Regions from separate parts of the Actinomadura geliboluensis genome, predicted to be linked through region 2. Evidence: riboswitches for the same ligand, from Rfam matches in the RefSeq annotation. Region 2 holds a riboswitch; each other region holds the start of a gene.
The links. Region 2 has a riboswitch for cyclic di-AMP ahead of ACGFI1_RS07945 (C40 family peptidase). Riboswitches for the same ligand answer to the same signal wherever they lie in the genome.
Positions count from the first base shown of each region.

Region 1: linked by a shared signal. The riboswitch ahead of ACGFI1_RS30370 (C40 family peptidase) and the one ahead of ACGFI1_RS07945 (C40 family peptidase) in region 2 are both predicted to bind cyclic di-AMP.
Region 3: linked by a shared signal. The riboswitch ahead of ACGFI1_RS22530 (C40 family peptidase) and the one ahead of ACGFI1_RS07945 (C40 family peptidase) in region 2 are both predicted to bind cyclic di-AMP.
Region 4: linked by a shared signal. The riboswitch ahead of ACGFI1_RS42520 (C40 family peptidase) and the one ahead of ACGFI1_RS07945 (C40 family peptidase) in region 2 are both predicted to bind cyclic di-AMP.

Region 1 is NZ_JBICUA010000010.1:280,414-286,120, forward strand. Features, by position in the region: gene ACGFI1_RS30350 (NADPH:quinone reductase) at 1-12, opposite strand, end outside; gene ACGFI1_RS30355 (aldo/keto reductase) at 21-938, opposite strand; gene ACGFI1_RS30360 (TetR/AcrR family transcriptional regulator) at 1,087-1,674, shown strand; gene ACGFI1_RS30365 (TMEM165/GDT1 family protein) at 2,179-2,763, opposite strand; gene ACGFI1_RS30370 (C40 family peptidase) at 3,115-4,164, opposite strand; cyclic di-AMP (ydaO/yuaA leader) riboswitch at 4,170-4,317, opposite strand; gene ACGFI1_RS30375 (M56 family metallopeptidase) at 4,420-5,661, opposite strand; gene ACGFI1_RS30380 (BlaI/MecI/CopY family transcriptional regulator) at 5,666-5,707, opposite strand, start outside.
Region 2 is NZ_JBICUA010000002.1:521,750-527,456, forward strand. Features, by position in the region: gene ACGFI1_RS07930 (C40 family peptidase) at 1-93, shown strand, start outside; gene ACGFI1_RS07935 (Mut7-C RNAse domain-containing protein) at 150-911, shown strand; gene ACGFI1_RS07940 ((deoxy)nucleoside triphosphate pyrophosphohydrolase) at 917-1,303, shown strand; gene ACGFI1_RS07945 (C40 family peptidase) at 1,792-2,805, opposite strand; cyclic di-AMP (ydaO/yuaA leader) riboswitch at 2,813-2,957, opposite strand; gene typA (translational GTPase TypA) at 3,150-5,003, shown strand; gene ACGFI1_RS07955 (FHA domain-containing protein) at 5,083-5,475, opposite strand; gene ACGFI1_RS07960 (hypothetical protein) at 5,518-5,707, shown strand, end outside.
Region 3 is NZ_JBICUA010000006.1:518,678-524,384, reverse strand. Features, by position in the region: gene ACGFI1_RS22540 (LacI family DNA-binding transcriptional regulator) at 1-240, opposite strand, end outside; gene ACGFI1_RS22535 (LuxR C-terminal-related transcriptional regulator) at 731-961, shown strand; gene ACGFI1_RS22530 (C40 family peptidase) at 1,267-2,247, opposite strand; cyclic di-AMP (ydaO/yuaA leader) riboswitch at 2,251-2,457, opposite strand; gene ACGFI1_RS22525 (amino-acid N-acetyltransferase) at 2,727-3,257, shown strand; gene ACGFI1_RS22520 (RDD family protein) at 3,254-4,096, shown strand; gene ACGFI1_RS22515 (RDD family protein) at 4,104-4,850, shown strand.
Region 4 is NZ_JBICUA010000021.1:17,731-23,437, forward strand. Features, by position in the region: gene ACGFI1_RS42510 (hypothetical protein) at 177-848, shown strand; gene ACGFI1_RS42515 (PP2C family protein-serine/threonine phosphatase) at 1,063-2,925, shown strand; cyclic di-AMP (ydaO/yuaA leader) riboswitch at 3,383-3,539, shown strand; gene ACGFI1_RS42520 (C40 family peptidase) at 3,550-4,317, shown strand; gene ACGFI1_RS42525 (bifunctional glycosyltransferase/CDP-glycerol:glycerophosphate glycerophosphotransferase) at 4,562-5,707, shown strand, end outside.

The DNA.
Region 1 (5,707 bases), on a different contig from region 2:
GATCGCCTTCATGGTCCGTCCTAGCCGATCGGGACTTCGCTGGAGCGGGACTCGACGGCGTCGAGGGCGGCGCGGGTGGCCCGATCGAAGGCGATCTCACGGACCGCCATGTTGGCCACCAGGTGGGCGGGGTCGGCCGTGCCTGGGATGAGCAGCACGTTGGGGGCGTGGTGCAGCAGCCAGGCGAGGCCGACCTGGGAGGGCGTGACGCCGAGCGACTCGGCCGCGGCGTGGACGGCCGGCTCATCGGTGACCTTGGGCAGGCCGGGAAAGGCCCCGCCGAGCGGGAAGAACGGCACCCAGGCGATGCCCTCGGACGTGCAGAGAGCCAGCATGGCCTCGTCGTCACGGGAAACGACGCTGTAGGCGTTCTGCACGCAGACGATGCCGGCCGGGAGGGCGCGGCGCAGGTTGGCGAGGCTGACGCTGCTCAGGCCGATCGCTCCGATCTTGCCCTCGTCGCGGAGGGCGATCATGACCGCGAGCTGATCGTCGAGGTCGACCACCTGATCCCCGGTGGGACGCAGCCCGGGGCCGGTGTCGAGGCGGCGGAGGTTGACGACGGGGAGCTGCTCGACGCCGAGGCCGCGCAGATTCTGCTCAACGCCGGCCCGCAGTTGTTCGGGCCGCTGCGCGATTCGGAGCGGCAGGCGTCCTGCCGGGTCGGGCTCGGCGCCGACCTTGGTGACGACGAGCACGCCGTCCTCGGGCCGCAGGGCTTCGCGGATCACGGCGTTGGCGAAGCCGAAGCCGTAGAACTCGGCGGTGTCCACATGGTCCACGCCCAGCTCGACCGCGCGGCGCAGCAGCGCGACGGCGTCGCCGGGACGGTCGCGCAGGCGCTCGAGCTGGGCCGCGCCGTAGCCGACGCGGGACACGGTGCGTCCCGCGAACGAAGCGGTCGCCGGGCTGGCCTCACGTTCATCAGGTGTCTCCATGCCCTGCACCGTACGAACATCAAATGACAGATGTCAATATCTGTCATCCGAACTACGTAGGCGGCCGACAGGCTGACAGGCTGACAGACTTTGACATCCGTCAGTCCGTTGCCGTACGTTCGCGCCCGTAGAGGGACGGGGAGATCTGATGCGCGCAGGCCCGCTCGACGCGGAGACGATCGTGTCAGCCACCGAAGAGGTGCTGCGCCGCCACGGTCCGGAGAAGACGACCGTGCTCGATGTCGCGCGGCTCCTAGGGGTGAGCCACGGCAGCGTGTACCGCCACTTCCCGTCCAAGGCGGCGCTGCGCGAGGCCGTGATCCGGCGCTGGCTCGACCGGGCGCGCGACCAGCTCACCGCGACGGTCCGGGCCTCGGGCCTGGCCCCGCCCGACCGGCTGCACCTCCTGCTCACCACCATGTTCACCACGAAGTGGACGAAGGCCCGCGAGGACCCGGAACTCTTCGCCACCTTCCGGGTGCTGGCAGCGGATCACAGCGCAGTCTCGTCCGCCCATGTCGACTTCCTGCTCGCCGAGATCCGCGCCATCATCGCCGACGGCATCACCGACGGCACCTTCACACCCGGCGACCCAGACGGGATCGCGCGCGCCGTCCTCGATGCGACCACGCGCTTCCACGACCCGATCCACGCCGCAGAGTGGCACTCCCCCGAGACCGAAGCGGAGTCCGAAGCCGTCATCTCACTCATCCTCAACGGCCTCCAAACCCGCTAACCCCCGCACCGACCCGCGAAACGGCTGGTTCCCTCGGAAGAGGTAGATCGGCGAAACCCGAGGCCGGTGAGTGCTTTCTGCCTGTGGGGCGCTTGCGAGGGGTCCGGGGGCGTTTCGGGCAGTTCGCCATCGTTGGTGCTCACTTGCCCCCCGGGCGCGTGCGAGGGGTCCAGGGGCGCCTCGGGGGTCGGTTGGCCGGGGGTCGGTCGGCCGGTGGGGTTGGCCCGGGGGGGTTGGCCCGGGGGGTTGGCCGGGGATCGGTCGGCCGGGAGGTTGGCCGGGGATGGGTTGGCCGAGGGTGGGTTGGCCGAGGGTGGGTCGGCCGAGGGGTGGGTCGGCCGAGGGTGGGTCGGCCGAGGGGTGGGTCGGCCGAGGGTGGGTCGGCCGAGGGTGGGTCGGCCGAGGGGTGGGTCGGCCGAGGGTGGGTCGGCCGAGGGGTGGGTCGGCCGAGGGGTGGGTCGGCCGAGGGTGGGTCGGCCGAGGGTGGGTCGGCCGAGGGGTGGGTTACATGGTGAAGGCTTCTATGAGGGTCCAGATGGCGAGGCCGGCCATGCACAGGCCGCCGATGCGCTGGACGGTCTTCAGCGGGACCCTGTTGGCGATGAAGCGGCCCGCCAGGAGGGCCAGGGCCGAGACCGACATGAGGGCGGCGGCGGAGCCGATCGCCGTCGGCAGCCATCCGTTGGTGGCGGCCAGGTTGGCGGTGGTGATCTGGGTCAGGTCGCCCCACTCGCTGATGAACACGGCCGTGAAGGCGGCCACGTAGGACGGCCAGAACCGGGTGACCCTCTGGCCGGCCTTGTCGTCCTCGTCGTCGTCCCCTCCGCCGCGCATCAGCACGATGGCGCCGAAGGCGAACAGGGCGGCCGACACGAGCTTGACGGCCATGCCCGGCAGCAGGCTGAGCAGGCTGCCGGCCCCCACGGCGATCGCGACGTGCACGATGAACGCCGTGGACGTGCCGAACCACACGTAGAGCGGACGCATGCGCGTGCCCATGGCCAGTGAGGCGAACATCGTCTTGTCGGGCAGCTCGGCGAGGAAGATCAAGCCGAACGCGGTGAGAATCGCGAGCGGGTCCAGGGTCATGGGCGGTGCCTTCTTACGGGGCCGGGCCGCGGACTTCGGCCGGCACCCTGGCGGGCGACGGGAGGACCACTCGGCCCGGCACGATCGGACGGCCCGCACGGTCGTACGGGCCACGTCATGCCGTGGCCGAAGGTCTCGTCCACCCCTTCGCGGGGCCCGATGGCCGGGACGTCCAAGGATGTCCAGCGTGTCGACCAGCGGTATTACAGGACTACTCCCCTTCGCCGGGCCCCAGTGTAGCCAACACATCCGGCAAGGCATTAGACCGGCGCGGCAAAGGAGCCGTCCCTGAATGGAAGCGTCCCCGTCACCCGGGAACGGGTGACGGGAACGCCGGTCGGGGGAAGCGTGTCAGGCGACGCGGACGCCGCCGGCGAAGGGCCGTCCGGCGAGCGGGCTGATCTTGACCACGTCGCCGGTCTGCGGAGCGTGGACCATCTTGCCGTTGCCGATGTAAAGCCCCATGTGGTGCAGGTCGGCGTGGAAGAACACCAGGTCGCCGGGCCTGAGCTGTGACATGGACACGTGCGTGCCCGCGTTGTACTGGGCGCCGGTGTAGTGCGGGAGGTTGATCCCGACCTGGGCGTAGGCGTACAGGGTCAGGCCGGAGCAGTCGAAGCCCTTGATGTTGGCGCCCTGCGCGGTGCCGTAGGACGGGCCGGACGCGGTGCCGCCGCCCCAGGAGTAGGGCACGCCGAGCTGGCTCAGGGCGGCTCGAACGGCGGTCATGGCCTTGGCCGAGGCGCCGCCGGGGTCCACGTTGGGGATGGGCCCGCCGTTGCCTCGGATGGGCGTGCCGACGCCCAGCTTGGCTTCGACCTTCTTGAGCCTGGCCTGGAGCTCCTTGCGCTTCTTCTTGGCCTCGTCGGTGAGTTCGCGCACCTGCTTCGCGCGCGCTTCGGCCGATTTGCGGGAGCGCTCGGCGGCCTGCATGGTCTGGAGCAGGTGGGCGACGCGGTCGCCGTCCTGGCGGGCGAAGTAGTTGAGCGTGGCCGACCGGTCAAGGACGCTCTGCGGGTCCTTGGCGGAGGCGAAGGCGACGGCAGGGTCCGCTGGGCCGTTCTTGTAGCTGTCCGCTGCGAGCTTGACGATCCTGGCGCGGGCGTCGTCCAGCGCCTTCTTCTGGCGGGCGGCGTTGCCCTCGGCCACCTTGGCGGCGCGCTGGGCCTGCTTCAGCCGCTCGCGCAGGCCGTTGTACTGCTCGCTGAGCTTCTCGGCGTCGTCCGCGAGCTTCTTCTGCTGCGCGGTCAGCTCCCGGCGGGACGGCTCGGGCTCGGCGGAGGCGGGCGCCGGTGCGAGGAGCGCCGCGGCCACGGCGGCCGATATCGCCCATGCCGTGACGGTTCGGGGGGTGCGGGTGCGGCGTTTCGGCGTGCCGATGACGGCAGCGCGTCGCTGCATGCGGTCGTCCTCCTCTGTGCCGCCTACCGGGTCAGCTGACGGGTTCGGGCCAGAGTCGCCCTACCGCCCCGCGAAGGGAGCGGATTCACCCCGGTGGAGATCGGGTCCCCGGTTCCCGGGCCGATGGGCCACGGGATTCGGCGTCGCCATCGCCGCCCCCGGCGGGGGCTCGTCACGGTGGCTCCTACGCAGCGTAGGAGATAGCCGCCTCATTCGCCACTCAAGCCGCGGATTACGGCAAACGTCCCAGACGCATCAGCAGAGCAGGGCCAGCCGACCGATCGCGAGAGCCGCGCCCGCGAGAGGCACCGCGACCGCCGCCGCCACGAACACCGGCGCCACCACCCGGAACGCCCCACGCGGCTTCACCTGCTCACCGGCCTCCAGCCGCCGCACCCGCGCCGCCAACGCGTCCATCCCCGCCCCGACCGCCCCCAACTCTCCACACGCGCCGAACGAGCCGGTCTCGACAACCACACCGCAAACGTCACGGGTTCCAGGCCCGCATGGCATGCCGCCCGCTTCACGCGACCCGGTCGCGGCGAGCGAGCCAGTCGCGTCGAGCGAGCCGGTCACGTCGAGCGAGCCGGTCACGTCGAGCCGGCCGGGCGCGGCGAGCGGGCCGGTCACGTCGAGCCGGCCGGGCGCGGCGACCACTCCGCCAATGTCGTGGAGTTCGGCTGTGTAAGGGGCGCCGGTCACTTCGGATGAGGGTTGTGAGCCTGTTGCTGCTAGTGAACCGGGCGGGTTGGGGGTGCCTGGTGGTGAGGCGAGTGTGTGTAGGGCTTTGACGAGGGTTCGGGGGCCGTGGGTGTGCGCTGCTGTGTCGTCCGCTGCCATTTCGAGTAGTAGCGGTAGCCGTGCTTTGGCTCGGCGGACGGTTGGTAGCCAGGGGAGGAGGGCGTGCGCCAAGTCCAGGACGAGCAGCAGTGCATGGTGGCGTTGCCGGAGGTGGGCTCGCTCGTGTGCGAGGACGGCTCCGAGTTCGGCGGCGCTCAGTGCGTCCTGGGCTCCCGTGCTGACCACGATCGCGCGGCGGCGCGCGGACAGGGAGTAGGCCACGGGCACCGGGTGGTCGAGTACGAGGACGTCCGCGTGCCGGGTGTGCTGGCGGGCGACGAGGCGCAGCATCTCCCAGTGGCGGCGGCGGTGCCGCAGGGCCCGGACCAGGCGCGGCACCCCGCGGGCCAGCCTCGTCCCGCACGCCGCCAGTAGGACCAGGCTCGCCACGGCCGCCGCGATCATCGCCTGGGTCTCGTGGTGGGGCAGGCAGTCGCGCAGCAGCGTCAGCAGTCCGTGTCCGGGCCCCGGGGGCGAGATCAGCGCGACCGCGACGACTCCGGCGCTGGCGATGACGGTGCCCGCGAGCGCGGCCGTCCAGCAGGCGACCGCCGTCCGTGGGCCGAGGGCGCCGGCCCGGATCCGATCGAGGACCGGCCCGGCCAGGCACCCCAGCAGGACCGCCGAGGCGACGAGCGCGCCGACCAGGACGATCACGGCGTCACGCCTCGTCGCCGTCGGACGTCCGGCGGCGCAGGGCGTC
Region 2 (5,707 bases):
CGGTCGGACTGGGTCGGCGTGACCCGCCCGCTCGCGCGGCCCGACTTCAAGAAGAAGGTCGCCGAACTCGCCGCCCCCCGGCCCGGCGGCTGACCGGCGGCGCGCCTCGCCGAGCAATAATCCGAGGAACACCACCGGGCTCGCGTGGCATGCTGATCGGCGTGGAGCCCGAGATAACGATCCGAGTCGCCGACGAGCTGCTGATGTTCCTGCCCGCCGCCCGCAGGCAGACCGCGACCCGGGTGCCCTCCGATGGGACGTCCACGCTGGGGCACCTCGTCGAGTCGCTCGGCGTGCCGCTGCCCGAGGCCGGGCCGATCACCGTCAACGGCGCGCCGGCGGAGCCGTCCGCCCGGCCGGAGCCCGGCGACGAGGTGCGGGTGGCGGCGGTGCCGCGCCCCCAGCCCGTCCCGCTGGAGCCGGGCCAGGACGCGCCGCGCTTCCTGCTGGACGTGCACCTCGGCACGCTCGCGCGCCGGATGCGCCTCATCGGCCTCGACACCGCCTACCACAACGACATGGACGATCCGGCGCTGGTCGTCCAGGCCAACGCCGAGCGCCGCGTCCTGCTCACCCAGGACCGGGGCCTGCTGCGCCGCCGCGCGCTGTGGTTCGGCGCCTACGTCCGCGGCGCCCGCCCGGACGACCAACTCCGCGACCTCCTCGACCGGTTCGCGCCCGTCCTCCGGCCGTGGACGCGGTGCACCGCCTGCAACGGCGAGCTGGTCCCGGTCGACAAGACCGAGGTCGAGGACGGCCTGGAGGCGGGGACGCGCCGCAGCTACGACGTCTACGGCCGCTGCGCGGACTGCGGCCAGGTCTACTGGCGCGGCGCGCACGGCGATCATCTGGAGGAGATCGTCCGGGAATCGACGCGGCAGGTCGAGGCCGCCGCGACGGAGAGGAGCTGATCGCGATCGACCTCGTGGTGGTGGGCGCGGCGATCATCGCGGACGGCCGGCTGCTGACCGCGCAGCGGGCCGAGCCGCCGCACATGGCGGGCGGCTGGGAGCTGCCCGGCGGCAAGGTCGACCCGGGGGAGTCCGACGAGGACGCCCTGGTCCGCGAGTGCGCCGAGGAACTGGCGGTCAAGGTCCGCCTGGGCCGCCGCATCGGCACCGACTGGCGCCTCAGCGACAAGGCCGTCCTGCGCGTCTGGACCGCCGAGATCATCGAGGGCACCCCCCAGCCCCTGGAACACCTGGCCCTCCGCTGGCTGACCCCTCACGAGCTCTACGACGTCGACTGGCTCCCAGGCGACCGCCCAGTAATAGACGCCATCGCAGACGCCCACCTGATCTAACCCCCCACACCGCGCGCCCCGCCCAGCCTCTCCAAGTTGCTCACCTGGGCCTTTGCCAGTAAATGCCGCTCGCGCCGCGAACCACAATGATCGCCCGCGAAGCCGGGTTCAAAGCGAAAGCGAGAAGCCACCGGTGCCGCGAGCCGCAAGGCGAGCGAAAGCGCGCGCCGGGGGAAGCCTGTCTCGACGACCTCAGCCCCAGCCGCACCACGCGCGAACCCTGAGGTACACGTCCGTAAGCCCAGCTTGCGACAAGGGTCACGTTGCGATCGCGTGCGAAGCCAGGTTCAAGCGAAGCGAGAACCTGATCGCGCAGCGAGCCGCAAGGCGAGCCGGAGCGATGCAGCGATCGCCGGTTTGCCCGTGGAAGGAAGGCGCCCCAGCGCCTGACGCCGAGGGCAAAACAATAAACCCGCCGGGGGCTTCCTACCGCGCCGCAGGAAGCCCCCGACGACCGAGGGGGCCGCGTTTCGCGGCCCGGAGGGGGGTCAGGAGATGCGGTTGGCGCCCGCGTAGTCGGAGCGGTCCGACAGCTTGGAGATCTTCACCACATCGCCGGTGCGCGGGGCGTGCAGGTACTTGCCGCCGCTGAGGTAGATGCCCATGTGGTGGAGGTTGCCGCCGAAGTAGACCAGGTCGCCGGAGCGCAGCTGGGACCGGGGGACCTTGGTGCCGAGCTGGTAGAGGTCGCCGGTGTAGTGCGGCAGGCCGGGCTTGCCGACCTGGGCGTAGGCCCAGACGACGAGGCCGGAGCAGTCGAAGCTGCTCGGTCCGGCGGCGGCCCACACGTAGGGGGAGCCGAGCTTGCCGTAGGCCTTGCGGGCCATCTTGGCGGGCAGGTCGGAGCCCTTGATGGTGGCGGTGAGGCCGGTGCGGGGGTCGCTGGCGTGCGTGGTGGACAGCTTGTCGAGGCGCTTCATCACCTCGGTGACCTTGGCCTTCGCCTCGGCGCGCGCCTTCTTGGCGTCCTCCCAGGCCTTCTTGACCTGGGCGGTCTTGGCCTTCGCGTCGCGTTCGGCGGCTTCGGCCCGGTCGATCTGCTTCTGCAGGGCCCGGACGGCGTGCGCCTGGTTCTGCACGAGGTAGGCGCTGTCGGACAGCCCGTCGGGGGAGCCGGTGGCGCCGAACAGCGCGTCGGGGGAGCCGGCGATGTAGTTGGCGGCGGCCATCCGGCCGAGGCGTTCGCGGGCGGGCGCGGCCTGGGTCCGGAGGGTCTGCGCGGTCGTGGTGGCGGCCTGCTCGGCCTTCTGTGCGGCCTTCAGGTCGACGCGGGTCTTGTTGTACTTCTCGGTGAGGATCTCGGCCTCTTCGTTCAGCGCGTCGAGGCTCTTGCGCAGGCCCTTCTCCGTCGTCGGAGTCGGGCTCGGCGTCGCCGCGGCGGCGAGCCCGAGCGGTGCGGCGTGCGCGGCGACGGGCGCGGTGGCGCCGAGGCCGACCAGGAGCAGGGCTGCCGCGGTGGCGGTGGGCGTGACGCGCCGCCGCCGGTGGGGGTCCGGTGCCAAGCCGGTGCTCTCCTCTCCACGCACGCCTACCGGGTTAGCTGACGGGTTCGGGCCAGGAGTCGCCCTACGGCGCGCGTGTCGCGCGCCGATTCACCCCGGGGGTGTGGGTCCCCGGTTCTCCCGCCGGGCGGGAGATTCGGCGTTCCGGTCGCAGCCCCGGGGGGTGGGACTCCGGACGACCGGATCTCGGGAAGATTACAAAGGATCGGCAAAGTTGGCCAATCGGGCGGGCGCGCGGCCCGGTGCGGCCCGCTCGGGAATGCGGGAGGGGCCGCGGAGCGTAGAATGGAGTGCTGCCGTGTTTCTGCGGCGACTCTCCTGAAACCTCACGCAAGGTAACCCGCATGCCCATCTCCACGCGCGACGACCTCCGGAACGTCGCGATCGTCGCCCACGTCGACCACGGAAAGACGACGCTGGTCGACGCCATGCTCTGGCAGTCCGGGGCCTTCCGCGAGAACCAGGACGTCGACGACCGGGTCATGGACTCCAACGACCTGGAGCGCGAGAAGGGCATCACCATTCTCGCGAAGAACACCGCGGTCAAGCACAACGGGCTGACGATCAACATCATCGACACCCCGGGCCACGCCGACTTCGGCGGCGAGGTCGAGCGCGGGCTGTCCATGGTGGACGGCGTCGTCCTGCTGGTGGACGCCAGCGAGGGCCCGCTCCCGCAGACCCGGTTCGTGCTGCGCAAGGCCCTCGCCGCGCGGCTCCCGGTGATCCTGGTGGTGAACAAGACCGACCGTCCCGACGCCCGCATCGACGAGGTCGTGGACGAGACCTACGAGCTGTTCATGGACCTCGACGCCGACGAGGACCAGATCGACTTCCCGATCGTGTACGCGTCGGGCCGGGCGGGGCGCGCCTCGCTCGACAAGCCCGCCGACGGCAGCATGCCCGGCAGCGACGACCTGGAGCCGCTGTTCAAGGTCATCACCGAGACGATCCCGGCGCCGTCCTACGACCCGGACGCACCGCTCCAGGCGCATGTGACGAACCTGGACGCCTCCAGCTACCTCGGCCGGATCGCGCTGTGCCGGATGCACGCCGGGACGATCAAGAAGGGCCAGCCGGTCGCCTGGTGCCGCCACGACGGCAGCATCGAGCGGGTCAAGATCACCGAGCTGCTGATGACGGACGCGCTCACCCGCAAGCCCGCCGAGGAGGCCGGGCCGGGCGACATCATCGCGATCGCCGGCATCCCGGACATCATGATCGGCGACACCATCGCCGACCCGGACGACCCGCGCCCGCTGCCGCTGATCACGGTGGACGAGCCGGCGATCTCGATGACGATCGGCACCAACACCGGGCCGATGGCGGGCCGCGAGAAGGGCACCAAGGTCACCGCGCGCATGGTCAAGGACCGCCTCGACCGCGAGCTGGTCGGCAACGTGTCGCTCAAGGTGCTGCCGACCGAGCGGCCGGACGCGTGGGAGGTGCAGGGCCGCGGCGAGCTGGCCCTCGCGATCCTCGTGGAGAACATGCGCCGCGAGGGCTACGAGCTGACCGTCGGCAAGCCGCAGGTCGTCACCCGCGAGATCGACGGCAAGCGGCACGAGCCGGTCGAGCGGCTCACCGTCGACATCCCCGAGGAGCACCTCGGCGCGGTCACGCAGCTGATGGCGGTCCGCAAGGGCCGCATGGAGCAGATGACCAACCACGGCACCGGCTGGGTGCGGATGGAGTTCCTCGTCCCGGCCCGCGGCCTGATCGGGTTCCGCACCGAGTTCATGACGGAGACGCGCGGCACCGGCATGGCGCACCACGTGTTCGAGGGCTACGAGCCGTGGTTCGGTGAGCTGCGCACCCGCCCGTCGGGGTCGCTGGTCGCCGACCGCGCCGGCGCCGCCACCGCGTACGCGATCACGAACCTGCAGGAGCGCGGCACGTTCTTCGTCGGGCCGACCACCGAGGTGTACGAGGGCATGATCGTCGGCGAGAACTCCCGCGCCGACGACATGGACGTCAACATCACCAAGGAGAAGAAGCTCACGAACATGCGGTCGTCCACCGGCGACGAGCTGGAGCGGCTCACCCCGCCCCGCCTCCTGTCGCTGGAGGAGGCGCTGGAGTTCTGCCGCGAGGACGAGTGCGTCGAGGTGACGCCGGCGAACGTCCGCATCCGCAAGGTCGTGCTGGACGCCAAGGAGCGCGAGCGCATGCGCGCCCGCACCAAGCGCGCCGGCTGAGACCGGCCCGCCCCGTAGTGCGAAAGAGGGCGGCCCCGCGGTTCCGAGAACCGCGGGGCCGCCCTTCTTCGTGCTCAGCTCACTTCAGCTGGACGGTCCCGGTGACGTCGGCGGCCAGGCGGAGCTGGTCGCCGTCGCGCAGGGGCGCCTCCACGCCGCGGGGCAGCCGCTCGCCGTTGACGAACGTCCCGTTGGTGGAGCCCTCGTCCCGCACCCAGGCGGTGCCTGACGGGTCGAGCCAGACCGTCGAGTGGCGCCGCGACACGTTGTCGTACTGCGTGAACGTGGCCGCCACCGGCGACTGCCCGGCGTCCCGGCCGAGCACGAGGTGCTGGCCGACGGACACCTTCAGCTCGCCCGTGGGGAACTGCACCCGCAGGACGGGCGTGCCCTGCTTCGGCAGGGGCCGCAGGCACGAGTCGCATTGCGCGGCGCCCGGGTTGCTCAGCACCGCCTCGCAGTACGGGCACATGAACGCCGTGCTGTCGGGGGCGGGGGGACGCTGGCCCTGGTCGTGCGGCAGCAGCGTCGCCTCGCGGCCGTGCGGCGGCAGCGGCGGCTGGCCCCCGTGCTGGGGACCGCCGTGCTGGGGACCACCGTGCTGGGGACCACCGTGCTGGGGACCACCGTGCGGGGGGCCGCCGTGCTGAGGGCCGCCGAGGGGCGGCTGCCCGTGCGGCTGCGGCGGCGGGCCGAACTGGTGG
Region 3 (5,707 bases), on a different contig from region 2:
CTCGACGACGATGCCGAAGGCGCGCCGCGGCTGGTCGCCGAACTCGCCCGCGGTGCGCTCGGGGCGCCGCCGGAGCCGGCGCGCGGACTCGTTCCGCACGAATCCGAGCTCCTCGATCGCCGCGCGGACGCGGTCACGGGTAGCTTCGGCCACGAGGTCTGGCCGGTTTAGGACATTCGAAACGGTCCCAACTGAGACTCCAGCCCGCCTCGCGACCTCACGAATACTGGTCTGTGGCAACTCGCTCCTCGTCCCGACCCAGGAGTGTTTCCCCAGGTAGTGGAGTTATGCGCGGTACAGAGCGAATCGAGCGACTACGGAACGTCGCCGATCGGACGCATACCGCATTTGGGCAGCGCTTGACGGGCCGGATCCGGCCGCCTAGCGTTCCGAGCCGAAGCGTAGCTTGAAACGATTCACGATCTTGCTCAGCGGCAAGACGCGGCGAGTCCGACGAGGAGGGCCGGATGCGGATGGCTGGCGATCTCATCCCGTCTCCCTCGGACGACCAACGAGTGAATCGTCACCCGGAGTTCCCCCGTACGACCCCGCAATCGGCCAGGCGGCCACCTCCGGCCAAGCTCGTGAGACAGCAAAGGAACCCGATGATCTAAGTCCGGAGGGCTCCGGACCCGGCAACCCAACGCGCGTACAGATCGAGGCCCAACCCGTGCCTGTGCAGCGGACGGCTGCATCCCCGCGGTCATCACCACGGACGAGGGAGGACGGAGTGGAAACAGCCACACTCGCACGTCGTGGCACCGACGATTTCGGGCTGAGCGAGGAGGAGATCCGGCTGCTCGCCCAGATCGCGAGCGGTGTCACCGCCGATGTGGCGGCACGCAAGCTGGAGCTGAGCGCACGGACCTTGCGGCGCCGGTTGCGGACGATCTGCGACCGGCTGGAGGTCAACACTCCTATCGAGGCCGTGGTGTGGGCGGCCCGGAGGCAGCTCATCTAGCCGGCTTCACCCCCCGACGCTCGCCAGGGGACGGGCGAGCGTCACCGAGAGATCCAGGCGGCGAACCGAACTCCGTCCGACCCCGCAGCGGCGGCGCCGGCGCCCTGGCAGGTAGGTCCCTGCAGGTGGCGTCGCCGCGGACGGCGTTCAACCCCCCATGGATCCCATAGTCATGCGCACCTCCGCAGTCATGCGCACATTCGCGGAGTAGGCGCACACCCACTCAGCCTTGCGCACACCCGTGCTCGCGAGCGCACGCGCTTCGGTGGCGGGAGCCAGGCGTCCCGGACCGAGCGTGGGCCGGGTCAGGCGACGCGGACGCCGCCCGCGAAGGGCCGCCCGTCCATGGAGGCGATCTTCACGACGTCGCCGGTGTGCGGCGCGTGGATCATCTTGCCGCCCCCGATGTACATCCCCATGTGGTGCAGGTCGGCGTAGAAGAACACGAGGTCGCCCGGCTGGAGCTGGCTGCGGGACACGTGGGTGCCGGCGTTCCACTGGCTGCCGGTGTAGTGCGGCAGGTTGATGCCGACCTGCTTGTAGGCCCACATCGTCAGGCCGGAGCAGTCGAAGGTGCTCGGCCCGGAGGCGCCCCAGACGTACGGGCGGCCGAGCTTGCCCATCGCGTACCGCAGCGCCTGCGCGGCCTTGCCGGTGCCGATGACGGGGAGCTTCGCGAGCTGGGACGGGTCCCGCTTGACGATCGTGCCGCGGACCTTCTCGTAGGCGTCGGTGACCTTCTTGCGCTGCGCGTCGAGCTGGGTCCGCAGCTGCTTGACCTGCGCGGCGCGCGATTCGGCGGACTTGCGGGCGCGCTGGGCGGCCTGCATCGCCTGCATGAGGCCGAGCACCTTGGTGCTGTCGCGCTTGGCGAAGTAGTTGAGGGTGGCGGCCTGGTCGAGGACGGCCTGCGGGTCCTGGGAGGCGACGAACGAGACCGTCGGATCGGAGCCGCCCTGCATGTAGCTGGTCGCGGCGAGGGTGCCGACCTTCTGCCGGATCGCCTGGAGCGACTTCTCCTGCCGCTCGGCGTTCTCGGTGGCGACCTCGGCGGCGCGCTTGGACTGCGCGAGCTTCACCTTCAGGCCGTTGTACTGCTCGGTGAGCTGCTCCAGCTGGTCGGCGAGCTTGAAGGCCTGGGAGCGGAGTTCTTTGGTGGACGGCTCGGGATCGGCGTGCGCGACGGCGACGGTGTGCGGAGCGGCCGTCAGCGCGACGAGCGCGCCGGCCACGGTGACCGCGCGGCCGCGGAAGCGTCGAAGGGAAGCAGACCGCGAGTGCTGCACGAGTTCTCCTCTCCTCGACCGCCTACCGGGTTAGCTGACGGGTTGGGGCCGGAGCAGCCCGTCCGCGAGCGTGCGCGGGCCAGGCCGCGGCGCTGCGGATTCACCCCTGCCGGCCGCTGCTTCGGGGCAATCCCCGGAAACGCTCCGAAAGTGGGTCCCCGGCTCCCCGGGGCGCTGGTTCGCGGCCCGTGGACTCGGCGGTTCGGCCTCCGTTCTGCGGGTGGCCGATGTCAGCGATGGACACTAACGGAATGCGGATTGGATGCCAACCAGATCCTGAGAAGTCGCAGGTCGGACGGGCGGGGCGCGCTTCCACCGGCGGCCTCCGGGGGCGCTGAGCGATGTGTTCTGGGTCACTTTCCAGAGGCCCGAGCGGCCTATCTAGTCGCTTTTATCTAGTCACCCTTCTGCTGTGCTCACCACGCGTATGCGCACGCCGACGTTCGGCAAGGTCCGGTGTTCGATAATCTCGCCTGTTTGTGGAGGTCGTGATCCGGCGTGCCCGTACCGCCGATGTTCAGGAGATCCGCAGGCTGGTCGATCTGTACGCCGGGTCGGGGCGACGCCTGCTGAAGAAGTCGACGGTCAAGCTGTACGAGGACGTCCAGGAGTTCTGGATCGCCGAGGACGTCCAGCGAGGGACGCCTGGGCGCGTCGTGGCCTGCGGGGCCCTGCACGTCATGTGGGAGGACCTCGCGGAGGTCCGCTCCGTCGCGGTGGACAAGGGGTACGGCGGACGCGGCATCGGCCACCGCATCGTCGCCCGGCTGCTGGAGACGGCGCGTGAACTCGGCGTGCGGAGGGTGTTCTGCCTTACCTTCGAGGTGGACTTCTTCGCGCGCCACGGCTTCGAGCAGATCCTCGGTACACCGGTGTCGCCTGAGGTGTATGAGGAGCTTCTCCGCTCTTACGACGAAGGCGTGGCAGAGTTCTTGGACCTCGACCGGGTCAAGCCGAATACGTTGGGCAACACCCGGATGTTGCTTCGCCTGGAGGACTGCCCCAAATGAGCGATTCCCCCCACCGCGGACGGCGTTACCAACCGCCGCAGGGCCAGGGTGCCTACGGTCCCCCGCCCCCGTACCAAGGTCCCCAGTGGCAGCAGCAGCCACAGCACCAGCAGCAGCCACAGCAGCAGTGGCAGCAGCCCCAGCAACCTCAGCAGGACTGGGGGCGCTCCTACGAGCCGTCCTACGACCAGTACGGCGACTCCCAAGGCTCCTATGGCGACCCCCACGGCTCCTACGGCGGCTCCCACGGCAGCGAGATGGAACTGGCGCCCATTCACCGCAGGGCCGGCGCCAGGGTCATCGACAACGCCCTCGTCGCCGTCTTCGGGTTCGCGCTCATCCTGCCCGTGACGGTCGCCGCGTTCGGCCTGGGCGGTGAAGGCGGCAACGACGAGGAAGAGGGCGGCATCTGGAACTGGCCCATCATCTTCACCCTGTTCTTCGTCATGTCCGTGCTGCCGTTCCTCTACGAGGCCGTCCAGCTGTCCATGTGGGGGCGGACGCTGGGCAAGCGGATCCTGGGCCTGGGCATCGTGCAGGCCCGTCCTGCGGGCGAGCCGATGAGCACGACGCAGGCGATCTGGCGCGCTGGGATCGTCCACGTCGGCTACCAGGTCGGTGTCTTCTTCTTCCTGGTCCTCGCGGTGATGGTGTGGGAGTACGCCGCGTACGGGATGGCGCTTGTCTGGGTGGGCGGTCTGATGGCCTACCTGTGGGCGATCTGGGACCAGCCTCTGCACCAGGCGCTGCACGACCGTTTCGCCGGCACGCTGGTCATCGACGAGCGAGGCACGTACGAGGAGTACGGCGACGACCAGTACACCGAGTACGCGGAGTAAGTCCGCGATGGCGGTTTTCCTCGCCGACCCGGGGCAGCGCCTGCTCGCGCGTGTGGTCGACACGCTCATCGTCGGTGTGCCCGTCATCGTCGTCGTCCGCGAACTGGTGTCCGGGCACATGGTGGACGTCGTCGCCCCGCCCGCCGTGGCGGGGTGCATGCTGCTGTATGAGGCGGTCCAGCTCGCCCTCTGGGGCCGGACGCTCGGCAAGCGCTTCGCGGGCATAGAGGTCGTCACCGCCCTGCCGGAGGGAACATCCGCCCTATCGGGCGCCAGGGCGGGCCAAGAGGCCGCAGGGGGCGTTGGCGACGCCCAGGGTGCGGCGGAGTCGGGTGCTACGGCCAACGGCGGAGTGAGCTTCCTCCCGGCGTCCGTGCCGGGGTTCGTACCCGCCGCGAAGCCCGCCGTGCCCGCGGAGGCAGGGACGCCCGAGGACGTCTCAGCCCCTCCCTCGCCCGAGCCCGCTCCCGTGGGCGCGCCGGAGGCCACTAGCGCGGAGACGGCCGCCGAGGGGCTCCCTGAGCGGGTGGAGGCCGGCGCCCGGCCCGGCGTTCTGCAGTGCGTTCTCCGGGCGGCGGTTTATTCGCTGCCGATCGCGATCCGCCCGATTCCCGTGGCCGGTGTGCTGGCGAGCGTCTTCTGGGTCGTGAACGCCGGTGTCATCTTCGAGGGGACTCGCCGCCAGGCCGTCCATGACAGGCTCGCGGGGACGCTAGTGGTAAAGCGCGGGACGCCCGATTCCCCGGCCTTCTGAGGGCCACTCGCGCGCGTACGGGCACGCTCCCGGCGCCTTGATCCCTGGTTACGCGTCCGGATGCATCGCAGCACGAGGGTATTCGCTGCCTTCTACATGCTTTTGCGGAGAGATGGCCGGGTCTGTTTCGGACGCACGGGCTTGGCCGGGTCAATCCCAGCTCGTTCCGGTTACGGCCCTGAATCGAGCGGGGATCTGTCTCGTCCCGGATGCCGCCTCCGGATTGAATGCCCCTTCGGCCGCCCCTTGCCGTGCCGCCTGCGGTGTCGCTTCTTAGCGGTACTGGACTTACTCTGGATGGGACAGGGTCTCACCCGGAACGGACTTTCCCGGGCCCATGCGCGCCGTGGGGCGGACAGGGCGGCGTTCGCCCCGGGGATCCCGGCCGGGCGGTTGTTGAAGTAGACAACGGGCGGTCGGATTGTGCCACAATCACCTGATTTCCCTGGCTGAACCATGCGCGGCGCGGTTCGCCGGGGATCACGCTCGGCGACTTCCGCTCACACCCCGCCGGAACCGATTTTCGGCCCGGCTCCCGACCCGGTTATCTCTCCACATCCCCGGGTCAGGGCGATGATCTGTGCATTCCGTTGCCGGCTGATCTCCCGCGCATACCCGTCCGCATACCGGTCCCTTGTGCGCCCATACGCGGTTCCGTGCGGCTTCAGGCGTTCTCCCGCGGCCGTCCGGCGTCGTCCCTGGTCCCCGGCGGGCTCCCGCCCCCGGGCCGGACGGCGGGGCGCTCGATGATTCGCGGCGGGCGGGCCGGTTAGCGCCGTTACGTCAGCGTTAATCGTTGGCGGCGGTGCCGGAGTGCACCGCCTGTTAAGGTCCGATCAGGGACTTTCCGTCCGGAG
Region 4 (5,707 bases), on a different contig from region 2:
TTGCGGGCCCCGTCGATCGTTGGGCGGGGCGGATGGGGTCTGTGCGGGCCGTGGTCGGCGGGGTGTTGTGCGCCGGGATGCTGTGCGGGTGCGGGGGAGGGGCTCGGCCGGTGAGTGGGAGTCCTGAGCCCGAGGTGACGACGGCGACCGCGGGGCCGGCGAAGGTCGTGCCTCGGGTGCCTGAGGGTGTTCGGGCTTCCTATGTGGTCTTCGATGTCCGGGCCGGGCGGGTGGTCGCGGAGCGGGAGGCGCGGCGGGTGTTCCGGGCGGCTTCCGTGGTGAAGATCCTCATCGCGCTGGACTATCTGGAGCGGCATCGGGCTTCGGCGGCGGATCGGGAGCTGCTGGAGGTGATGCTGCGGTCCAGTGACGATGGGGCGGCCACGGAGTTGTGGGGGCGGGGCGGGCAGGGGGAGATCGTCGAGCGGATGGCGCGGCGGCTGGGGTTGGAGGAGGCGGCGCCGCCGCCTGCGGAGAAGCCCGGGTTCTGGGGGTATGCGGCGCTGAGTGCGCGGGATGTCGTGACGATGTACCGGCATGTGGACGGTTTCGTTCTGGAGCAGTTGCGGCGGGCGACGCCGCGGGGGACGGACGGGTTCGATCAGACGTTCGGGATTCCGCGGGTGGCGGACGGGGCGGCCGTCAAGCAGGGGTGGTCGGGGTTCGAGGCGGGGGCGCGGCCGGCCCTGGTGCGGCCCGATCTCGGCCTCGGGAGGCCCGTGCTGCACACGACCGGGGTGGTCGGGGACAAGATCGTGGTGGTGCTGACGCTGTGGCCGGCGGGTACGTCGTACCGGGAGGCGTCGCGGGGGATCACGGCGTTGACCAGGGACGTCCTGCGAGCGTGACGGGCGTCACAGGGTGGGGAAGGGTTCCGTGCGGGGCGGGTCATCGGAAGTGGTCGGGTTCGGGCGGGAACGGAAAACCCGGGCAAAGATCTGGGCTGTTTACCAGGTTGTGGGCGAATAGTCCTTCGCTGGCGTATGTAGCTTTTTTCTCCCAGGGGCAGGTGACGCCGAACGGGGGACAGGGTTGGCGGAAGCGGAAGGCACCCAGCCCGGGGTGCACGTTGCGGACCTGGAGGACCTTCGGGGGGCCGCGCACGACCGCGCGGTGCTGGCCGAGGCGCGGGTCGTGCTGGCCCGGCGGCTCGGCGTCCCGCCGGGGGAGGCTCTGCAGCATCTGATCTGGCTTGCGCGCGATCTGGAGATGGACCTGGCGGAGGCGGCGTCCCTGCTGGTCAAGGACAGCGGCGGCGGGCCGGTCGGGGCGGTGCTCGCGGGGCGGCGGGCGCCGCGGGCCGAGGGCGGCGCGGCGGAGCGCCAGGCGGTGCTGTCGGAGGCGGAGGAGGTCCTGCGCCGGGTGACGGCGGAGGACACGGCGGGGGACGCGGAGATCCTCGCCGAGGTGGGGGACGACCCCGTGGCGCGGGCGCTGCTGGACGGGACGCTCGACTCCTGCGCCCACCTGGTGCCGGTCGTCGGCCCCGACGGCGCCGTGGCGGACTTCCTGTACGCCGACCTCAACGGCGTCGCCAAGGACATGTTCGGGCGCGGCAGGGAGGAGCTGACGGGGCTCCGGCTGCTGCGCACGGATCCGGGGGCGGTCCTCAGCGGGCTGTTCGAGGAGTACGTGGAGGTCTGGGAGTCGGGGACGCGGCTGGAGCGCGACTCGTTCTCCTACACCACGGCGCAGCGGGGGCTGTCCCGCTCGTCCCGGATGAGCGTGCGGTGCGTCCGGGTGTCGACCGGGGTCTGCGTCACGTGGCGGTACCACTTCGCGGAGGACCGTGTCGCGCGGCGGATGGAGCGGGTGGAGCGGCTGGCGCTGATCGGCTTCGGGGAGTGGGACCTCGCGACCGGGGAGGCCGACTGGACGCCGCAGATGCTGGCGAACTACGGCCTCGACCCCGAGGAGGTGCCGCCGATGCCGCACGACCTGCCGAAGGTCGTGGCGGAGGACGACCTCCCGCTGATGGAGGAGGCCATCCAGACGATGTTCTCCCGCAAGGAGCCGGTGGAGGCCGAGCACCGGGTGATCGCGCCGGACGGGACGCCGCGGCACCTGTGGCTGTTCGCCGAGCCGGTGCTGGGCGAGTCCGGGCTGCCGATCTCGATCAATATCGTCTCGCAGGACATCACCCGGCGGCGCGGGGTGGAGCGGGCGCTGGCCGAGACCCGGCGGCAGATGCTGAAGCAGCAGGCGCGGACGGCGCAGGAGCGGCGGGTCGCGGTGACGCTGCGCCGCGCGATCCTGCCGGACGAGGACGAGATCGAGGAGCTGCCGGGCCTGACGGTGGCGCTGCGCAGCCTGGCGGCGGAGAGCACCGCCCGCATCGGCGGGGACTGGTTCGCGACGCGGGTGCTGCCGGACGGGCGGGCCGTGTTCGCGATCGGCGACGCGGCCGGGCACGGGCTGCCCGCGGCGGCCGCGATGGCGCGCACGAGGAACGGGCTGCTGGGCCTCGCGTGCACGGGCGAGCCCGCGGGGCGGCTGGTCGGCTGGCTGAACGAGCTGGTCGGGAACATGGACCCGCCGGCGACGGGCACCGCGATCGTCGGGCATTTCGACCCGGCCCGCCGGGTGTTGGAGTGGACGTGCGCGGGCCATCCGCCGCCGATCCTGGTCCGGGACGGCTGGGCGGCGCCGCTGGAGGTGGTCCGCGACCCGATGCTCGGTGCGATGCCCGGCTGGCAGTACACGACGATCACCACCGAGCTCGACCCCGGGGACATGCTGTTCCTCTACACGGACGGCCTGGTGGAGCGCAGGGACGCGGACCTGGACGAGCGCATCGAGCGCCTCACCGGCATCTTGCGGGATGCCTCGACCCGCCCCGACCAGGTGCTGGACGAGGTCCTGGCGCGGATGGAGCACGACCGGGCGGCGGACGACACCACGCTTTTCGCGCTGCGCGTCGAGTGACGAAGCGCACCCGGATCCGGTGGCGGGCAGGCCCTGTGAGCTAGGCCGCATGAGAACGGCCCCCGCAGGCCCCGCGAAGGGTGCGGCGGGGCATGCGGCCCGGAACCCCCCGGGTTTCTTTACCCTTTGGGCATTGGCTTGTAAGGCCCATGGGCAAAGGGCTGAGGGCCAGTTCGGTAAAGATCGGGAAGATGCCGGGGCCTGACGGTGTTGAAGGATCCTTGGAAGGGCTTTGAGCAGGCAAGACAGAGATTTGTGCCTGGTTTGCTTTTCCTCAGAAGGTTGGTACCTTCTATCCGGAATCCCGCAACGCACCCCATGCGTTGCCGCGCCGGTCGTCCGTTCCCAGGGCGGCCGAGGATCGCGGAGCGGTATCCGCACGCGATGCGCGCCAGACGATGCGCGCACCCCTCAGAGATCAGTCACTGAGATACATCCGATAAGTCTGCGCCGCATGTGCGGTGCGAGGCCGAGTCCGTGCCGGTCGAAGCGACCGGACGGAGCCGGGGACCCAACGTTCCAGGGGTGAATCGGCGCGACCCAGAGCCGCGCCGTAGGGCTGCTTCCATGCCCGAATCCGTCAGCTAACCCGGTAGGCGTCATGGAAGATAGGAGATTCCCTGCATGACCGGTCGTTTCGATCGACTTTCGCTCAACCGCTTCTCCCCCGAGGACAAGGCCGTCGGCGTCGCCGTGGGCGCCGTGCTCACCGGAGCCGTCGGACTCGCCGTCCTCAACCCCCTCGCCGGCGGCAGCGCCGCGGCCGAGACCCCGGCCCAGGCGAAGGCGGCCGTGGTGGCCGAGCAGGGCACCGCGTCGAAGCAGTCCACGTCGAAGCAGTCCGCGGGCATGACCCAGGCCGAGGCCCGCGAGGCCGGCTGGGGCGTCGCGCCGCGTCCGGTCAAGGCCTCCGAGGCCATCGCGCTCGCCAAGAAGCAGGTCGGCATCAGCGAGGGCAAGGGCGGCCAGACCAAGTTCCACAAGTGGTACGTCTCGACCCCGCACGCCAAGGCCACCGCCCAGCGCGACGGCGGCTTCTCGGTCAAGGCCTACAACGGCGCCCAGTGGTGCGACATGTTCGTGTCCTGGGTCGGGGCCCACACCGGCGTGAAGAACATGGGCTGGGACGCCTACACCGTCCAGCACGCCACCTGGTTCAAGAAGGCCGACCGCTGGGGCGACAAGCCCAAGCCCGGCGCCGTGGTGTTCTTCGACTGGAAGGACGGCTCGAAGGGCAGCATCGGCGACATCGACCACGTCGGCCTCGTCGTGAAGGACAACGGCAACGGCAAGATCAGCACGGTCGAGGGCAACAGCAACGACAAGGTGGAGAAGAAGGTCCGCGACAAGTCCGAGGTCGTCGGCTACGGCTACCCGGAGTACGCGTCCTGACGCTCCTCCCCCTAGCGCACGCATCGAAGGCGCCCGGCTCCGGCCGGGCGCCTTCGGGCGTTCCTGGAGGTGTGTCCTAAGTCGCCGTTGAAGGCGAGTAATGGGAAGCATTGACAGCCTTTGATGCTCCTTGGACCTCACTGGGGCGTTCCTGGAAAGGAATCCCTGGCAACGCGTCCGACCGGTCTCCGGCCCCGGCGGCCGGTCCGGTGCGCGGCGGGACCGGTGAGGGGAGGCCGAGCGGGTGCGCCCGGATGTCAGCGTGGTGGTGATCGCCTACAACGACGCCCGGCGGCTTCCCCATGCGGTCGCCTCGACGCTGGAGCAGTCCCTGGGCGGCGTCGAGACCGTGATCGTCGACGACGCCAGCACCGACGGCACCGGGGAGGTCGCCGATCGGATCGCCGCCGCGCGGCCCGGCCGGGTCCGGGCGGTGCACCTGCCGGTGAACTCCGGCGGCTGCGGCCGGCCCCGCAACGCGGGCGTCGAGGCCTCGTCCGGCCGGTACGTGATGTTCCTCGACAGCGACGACCTGCTGGACCGGCACGCCTGCCTCAACCTGCTCGCCACCGCCGAGGACACCGGCGCCGACCTGGTCTCCGGGCTGTGCGAGCGGGTCTTCCTGGACATGCCGGAGGGGGCGAAGGGGCGCGTCCGCCCCTGGTACCCCTGGCTGTACGAGCGCAGCGCCGTCTACGGGTCGCTGCGCGAGAACCCCGGTCTCCTTTACGACACCCTCTCCACCAACAAGGCGTACCGGCGCGGGTTCCTGGAGGAGCAGGGGCTGCGGTTCGTGGAGCGGCTGCACTACGAGGACCTGCTGTTCACCGCCGAGGCCTACCTGGCGGCGGAGCGGACCGCGCTGATCCCGCACCGCGTCTACCGCTGGCTCGTCCGGCGGCGGACGGGGGCACCGTCGATCTCCAACCGGCGGTCCGAGCCGGCCAACTTCGCCGACCGGCTGGAGATCCACCGGCGCATCGACATGCTGTTCGCGCTGCGCGGCGCGCACGATCTGCGGCGCGCCAAGGACGTGAAGTTCGTCAACCACGACCTGCTGCTCTACCTGCGGGAACTGCGCGGCCGCGACCCCGCCCACCGGGACCGGTTCCTGGAGCTCGCGGCCGGCTACCTGGCCGAGCTGGACCCGCGCGTGTTCGAGCTGGCCAACCCGCTGCCCGCGATCGCCGCGTACCTGATCCGCGAGGGCGACCACGCCGGGGCGCTGGCCGCCGCCGAGTACCGGCCCCCGCGCCGGCCCGTGCTCCGCGCCCGGCTGGTGGAGCGGGACGGGCGGGTCTTCTGGGGCGAGGGCGGGCCCCGCGGGGGGCTCGGCCGCCGGATCCTGGACGTCACCGGCCTCGGCTTCCACGTCCGGCCCCTGAAGGAG